DNA from 3 places in the Bacillus sp. DU-106 genome. Region 2 is predicted to be linked to each of the others. Evidence: riboswitches for the same ligand, from Rfam matches in the RefSeq annotation. Region 2 holds a riboswitch; each other region holds the start of a gene.

Region 1 (2,205 bases), 430 kb from region 2:
ATACCAACCGATAAACGAATTAAATCAGATGTAACACCCGCTAAACGCTGATCTTCAGCATTTAATTGTCTATGCGTCGTACTAGCAGGATGTATAACGCAAGTTCGTGCATCAGCTACGTGCGTTACAAGAGTTGCTAGTTTTACATTTGCGATAAATTCTTTTGCTGCTTCTAATCCGCCTTTAATACCGAAAGTTAAAACACCACTAGCACCTTTTTTCAAGTACTGTTGTGCTAACGAGTAATTTTCATTACTATCTAACCCCGGATAATTCACCCATTCAATACGTTCATGATTAGCAAGCCACTTAGCAACTGCCAGAGCATTTTCACTATGACGCTCCATTCGTAAATGCAAAGTCTCTAAGCCAATATTGCTAATATATGCATTGAATGGGCTCATACAATTTCCATAATCTCTTAATAGCTGAACACGTGCTTTCACAATATACGCTGCTGCACCAAAGTTTTGAACGTAACTTACACCGTGATAACTTGGATCTGGTTCAACAAGCTCAGGATACTTTCCATTTGTCCAATCAAAGTTTCCACCGTCAATTACAATACCGCCTAAGGAGCTCGCATGCCCATCGATATACTTCGTCGTAGAATGAACAATAATATTTGCCCCATGTTCAAATGCCTGGCATAAATAAGGAGTTGCTAATGTATTATCAACGATAAAAGGTACCTCTAATTCTTTAGCGGCAGCTGAAAATTCTTTAAAATTTAAAACATTCATCGCTGGATTTCCTAACGATTCTGCATAGATAAGTTTCGTCTTGTCATTAGCAAGCGCCGTAATTTCATCTGCCGTTAAATTTGGATTAAAGAACGTAACATCAATGCCAAGCTTACGTAAACTCACCCCAAATAAATTAAACGTTCCCCCGTAAACAGTTGAAGAGCAAAGTAAATGGTCTCCACTACTACAAATATTTAAAACTGCGAGCATAATAGCTGCTTGCCCAGAAGCCGTTGCAACAGCTCCTACACCGCCTTCTAAATCTGATAATTTCTGCTCAAATGCTGCTAGAGTAGGGTTTCCAATACGTGTATAAATATATCCTTCTGCCTCTAAGTTAAATAGAGCTGCTAAATCATCCGAAGTATCGTATTTATACGTTGTGCTTTGATAAAGTGGTAAAACACGTGGTTCACCATTCTTTGGCGTATAGCCACCTTGCACACAAATTGTTCCTTTTCCCCATGATTCTCCCATCTCTCATTCTCCTTTCTTTTATACAAAATAAAAAACTGCCCCTTTCCTGAAAACAAGAAAGGAGCAGTTTGAAAACACGCTCTAAAGGCTCTTTCTTATCTCTCAGGATTACTACCTGCAGGATTTGGCACAATTCCGTTATACGGCTGTTGCCAAGGTTTCATCGGGCCTGTCCCTCCACCTTTTCTTGATAAGACTATGCAATTACCGTTGATTTTATAGCAATAATTTCCTAATGTCAAACAGTTTTTCTGAATGTTCTAAAATAAATGTTAACAGTTTCATATAAAGCAACAAAAGAAATATATTCTAGTCTATTTCAAAAAAGACCTTTAAAAACCTCAAATCAGTCTATAAAATTAAATAAGTAATTTAACCTATAAATTCAAATTCCCCAAAAGTTAGCCTATATGTTGAATAGGCCATCTTCTCAAAAAGATACTATATATATTCAATCCATTTTTCACTAGTATATTTCACTTTTTTCCCTACTAAGATTTACATAACGGAGGTATAACATGACAAATAAAAAAGATATGCATTACATACTTGCTCTATATGGCATTCTTCTAGGATCTATAGTAGGAGCTACAGTCTGGTTATTTTTAGTCACAATAAATATTGGAATCCACTTTATTTGGGGATACTTGCCTGAAGTTCTCTCTTTTCCCTCTTATTACACCCTTTGCGTAACAATAATTGGCGGGGTCCTTGTTGGTCTATCACAAAAACATTTCGGTACATACCCACGCCTTATGCCTGAAGTAATGGCTGAATATAAAAAAACTGGTCGAATCGAATATCGCTTTGTCCATCGGGCTACTTTAACAGCGATTATTGTTTTAATTTTCGGTGCTAGTCTTGGTCCAGAAGCCGCACTAGTTGGAATTATAGGCGGACTGTGCACATGGGTAGGGGATCGCTTTAAATTTGCCTTAAAGGGTATGAATGAGCTAACCGAGATCGGAATTGGCGCTACTTT
Region 2 (2,205 bases):
AGGAACACTCCTTTCGGTTTTGCTCACTGAAAGGAGTGTTTTTTTATGTAGCTAAAAATTCTTGCGTGCTTATTACATTTGCATATACGCCATTTAAACTAGCTAAAATTGTATTGTGAATGTAAACAGCTGGTATAGTAGCGTTCTTAAAAGACAGGTCTTTTGTAGCACAAGCATCATGTATAACGGTACATTGAAAGCCAAAATCGAATGCAGCCCTTACTGTAGCATCGATACACATATGAGTCATCATCCCACATACAACGACATGTTCAATATTTAAACGTTTTAATTGCTCTAGAAGATTAGTTTCTCGGAAGCTATTTGGATAATGTTTGACTATAACTGTTTCTTCTCTAAGTGGACGTACGCTTTCGTGAATATGTACACCTTCTGTATTAGGTAGGAAAAAAGTAGCGTCATCTTTTATAGCTACGTGTTGGATATGAAAAATAGGTTCGCTGTTTGTTCTAAAGTGTTGTAATAACTGATTAGCATATTCGCTTGCTTCTACTGGATTACGCAATTCCATCTTTCCATTTGGAAAATAATCGTTTTGAATATCGATGAGTAAAAGAGCTGTTTTCATATATTTATCTTCCTCCGAGTTTCATATTCAAATAAATTTATTCAATTCGTAGAGAAGATTCTCCTGTTTAAAAATATGAGGAAGAAGAATTTTAAATAACCTTGAAAGTTACTATTTTCTCATGAATTTTCATCTGAAAATTTTAATAAAGGAATAATTAATATTTTTCTAAAAAATGTATTGACTCTTATTATTCTGAGTTCTATAATGAGAATTAATTAAACGACAATTAAATCGATACATTCTTATCCAGAGAGGTGGAGGGACTGGCCCTACGATACCTCAGCAACGGGTTTTTTTAATACCGTGCTAACTCCAGCAAGCCATATAAAGGCTTGGAAGATGAGAAGATGTGAACGAGTACATATAAGTGCTCTCCTTCTTATCTTTATGGTTGATAAGAAGGAGAGCACTTTTTATTTTACCTCGAAAGCTCTGCTTCAAGTTTTTACAGCATATAGGAGGGGAAAAAATGATTTCTTTTAACAATGTAAGTAAAGTGTATGAATCAGCTGGGCAATCTGTTCATGCGGTGGAGGATGTAACATTATCAGTTGAGAAAGGCGAAATTTTTGGCATTATTGGTTTTAGTGGCGCTGGAAAGAGTACGTTATTACGCTTAGTAAATATGTTAGAGAGACCGACGGCAGGAACGATTTCAATAGATGATAAAGATATTACATCATTATCGACGAAAGAATTACGTAAACTGAGACAAAGAATCGGAATGATTTTCCAAAGTTTTAATTTATTTAATTCAAGAACAGTATTTGGAAATATTGCTTATCCATTAAAGTTAGCGAAAGTACCAAAGAATGAGATAAAAGAAAGAGTAAATGAACTGCTGAAGTTTGTAGGGTTAGAAGATAAAGCAAACTATTACCCAGAGCAGCTATCAGGTGGACAAAAGCAGCGTGTGGGCATTGCTAGAGCACTTGCGACATCGCCAGATATTCTTATATGTGATGAGGCAACATCAGCCTTAGATCCAGAAACAACGACAGAAATTCTAAACTTATTAAAGAAAGTAAATAGAGAATACAATTTAACAATTCTTCTTATTACACATGAAATGCATGTTGTGAAAGAAATTTGTCACCGTGTAGCTGTAATGGAGAAGGGAAAAGTTATTGAAGAAGGAAAACTGTTTGATGTTTTCACGCAACCAAAAACAAAGACGACTCAAAACTTTGTACGTTCTGTCATTAATGATCATTTACCGGAAAGTGTTCTAGCGAAAATTCAAAATGGTGGTCAAATTTATCGTCTAACATTTACTGGTGAGGAGACAGGACAGCCGGTACTATCATATATCGCAAAAAACTATAACGTCGATGTAAATGTACTGTACGGAAATATTATTGAACTTCAAAATGTGCTATTTGGAAATCTTCTTGTAGAGTTGCAAGGGGAGCAGAGGGAAATTCAAAAAGCATTACAACATCTAAGACTGCAAGTGCAGCTGAAGGAGGTAGAAGCTCATGCGAGTTGATTGGAGTATATTTTGGCCGCGCATACTAGATGCGACGGGGGATACCCTCTTAATGGTAATTGTAACCCTTATATTTGCTACAATTCTTGGTATACCGCTAGGTTTACTTTTATATGTAACGAGA
Region 3 (2,205 bases), 160 kb from region 2:
AAAAGGCCGAATAAAAAAGGGGCAACAAGTTCTCATATATGGTGCCTCTGGATCAGTAGGAACAGCTGCCATACAACTCGCTAAATATTTTGGTGCGATCGTTACAGCTGTTTGTAGTAATTCAAATTTTGAACTAGTGCAATCTTTAGGAGCGGATAAAGTGATTGATTATACGAAAGAAGATTTTACTAAGCGGCGCGAGCGTTACGATATTATATTTGATGCAGTTGGGAAGCATAAAAAATCCCTTTGTAAACAAGTATTAGCGCCTAATGGAAAATATGTATCTGTGAATGGAATGATGGCAAAAGTAAGTAAAGAGGATATGATTCTACTAAAAAGACTAACTGAAACAGAACATTTAAAACCTGTTATTGATAGAACTTACCGATTAGAAGAAATTGCTGAAGCTCATATGTATGTGGAAAAAGGGCATAAAAAAGGAAACGTTTCGATTACCTTAAAATAAAATATATTCAGAAAACAATATTGACAATTCTTTTTGTAAGATTTACTATTAGTACCATACTAAAAAACTACATACACATACTCTTATCAAGAGTGGCGGAGGGACTGGCCCGATGATGCCCGGCAACCGAGCTTATGACGTATAAGCTAAGGTGCTAATTCCTGCAAAACGAGTTTTCGTTTTGGAAGATAAGAGAGGAATCTATTTCGTCTATTCGGCACCTCTCTTATTTTTTGGGAGGTGCTTTTTATTTTGGAACGTATATGAAGGGGGATTTATAGATGAAAAAGGTATTATTAAGCATTGTAAGCGGAGCAGTATTATTATTAGGCGCATGTAGTGTGAGTTCAGATAAAGAGGTAAAAGAATTAGACGAGAAAAAGATTACTGTCGGTGTAACAGGTGGACCACATGAACAAATTTTTGAAAAGGTAAAAGAAGTTGCAGCAAAAGATGGCCTCGAAATTGATATAAAAGTATTTAATGATTATGTAGCGCCAAACGTATCATTAGATGAAAAAAGCCTTGATGTAAATAGCTACCAAACGAAATCGTATTTAGATGTATTTAAAGCTGAACGCAATATGAAATTAGCTGAAGTATTTTCAACAGTAACATTCCCTATGGGTGTATATTCTAAAGATATAAAAGATGTAAAAGACTTAAAAGAGGGCGATGCAATTGCTGTACCAAATGACCCAACGAATGAACTTCGAGCTTTAAAATTATTTGAAAAAGCAGGGGTTTTAAAAGTTGATCCAAAGGCTACAGAAAAAGCGACTGCAAAAGATGTAATTGAAAATCCAAAAAAATTAAAGATTGTCGAATTAGAGGCATCTCAATTACCAACGCAACTAAGTGAAGTGAAAGCAGCTGCAATTAACACAAACTTTGCATTAGGTGCAAAATTAAGTCCAGCGAAAGATTCTATTTTCCGCGAAGGAAAAGATTCACCCTATGTGAACTGGGTTGTTGTTCGTACTGAAAATAAAGATGATGCCGTTGTAAATAAATTAAAGAAAGCTTATCAATCTAAAGAAGTAAAAGAGTTTATCGAGAAAAAATTTGATGGTTCAGTTTTACCATCTTGGTAGGAGCTGACGATAATGATTGAATTAAAAAACATATCCAAAGTATTTACAACAAAAAAAGGGAATGTTGAGGCTCTTAAGTCTACTTCCCTTAAAGTAGAAAAAGGCGAGGTATTTGGAATCATTGGGTATAGTGGCGCTGGTAAAAGTACATTGATTCGATGTGTAAATTTATTAGAAAAACCAACGACAGGAAATATCATTGTAAACGAACAAGACTTAACAACGTTATCGACAAAAGAACTAGCAAAAGCGAGACAAAAAATCGGAATGATCTTTCAAGGATTCAATTTACTTAAAACTGTTACCGTTTATGAAAATATCGCATTACCGTTACGGCTTGCTGGCATTCCAAAAGCAGAAATTGAAAAAAGGGTAGAAAAGTATTTACGTATTGTCGATCTTTTTAATCGAAAAGATGCCTATCCGAGTGAACTTTCTGGTGGCCAGAAACAACGTGTTGCCATTGCACGTGCACTATCACATGAACCGGAAGTGTTATTAAGCGACGAAGCAACGAGTGCTTTAGATCCAGAAACAACTGATTCTATTCTTGACCTATTATTAAAGATTAATGAGGAAATCGGGATTACAATTTTATTAATTACACATGAAATGAATGTCATCCAACGTATATGCGACCGA

Evidence for each region. A riboswitch is a leader RNA that binds a small molecule or an ion and turns the genes downstream of it on or off. The one in region 2 is predicted to bind S-adenosylmethionine.
Region 1: it holds a riboswitch for S-adenosylmethionine, as region 2 does, so the genes downstream of both, C3Y97_RS27240 (bifunctional O-acetylhomoserine aminocarboxypropyltransferase/cysteine synthase) here and C3Y97_RS01840 (methionine ABC transporter ATP-binding protein) in region 2, are expected to answer to the same signal.
Region 3: it holds a riboswitch for S-adenosylmethionine, as region 2 does, so the genes downstream of both, C3Y97_RS01020 (MetQ/NlpA family ABC transporter substrate-binding protein) here and C3Y97_RS01840 (methionine ABC transporter ATP-binding protein) in region 2, are expected to answer to the same signal.

Annotation. Positions count from the first base shown of each region.
Region 1 covers NZ_CP026607.1:5,323,141-5,325,345, forward strand. The annotation lists gene C3Y97_RS27240 (bifunctional O-acetylhomoserine aminocarboxypropyltransferase/cysteine synthase) at 1-1,223, opposite strand, end outside; SAM riboswitch class I at 1,316-1,420, opposite strand; gene C3Y97_RS27245 (chloride channel protein) at 1,742-2,205, shown strand, end outside.
Region 2 covers NZ_CP026607.1:333,139-335,343, forward strand. The annotation lists partial or broken gene C3Y97_RS01835 (cysteine hydrolase family protein) at 24-589, opposite strand; SAM riboswitch class I at 832-938, shown strand; gene C3Y97_RS01840 (methionine ABC transporter ATP-binding protein) at 1,062-2,081, shown strand; gene C3Y97_RS01845 (methionine ABC transporter permease) at 2,071-2,205, shown strand, end outside.
Region 3 covers NZ_CP026607.1:172,437-174,641, reverse strand. The annotation lists gene C3Y97_RS01025 (NAD(P)-dependent alcohol dehydrogenase) at 1-469, shown strand, start outside; SAM riboswitch class I at 550-664, shown strand; gene C3Y97_RS01020 (MetQ/NlpA family ABC transporter substrate-binding protein) at 751-1,563, shown strand; gene C3Y97_RS01015 (methionine ABC transporter ATP-binding protein) at 1,576-2,205, shown strand, end outside.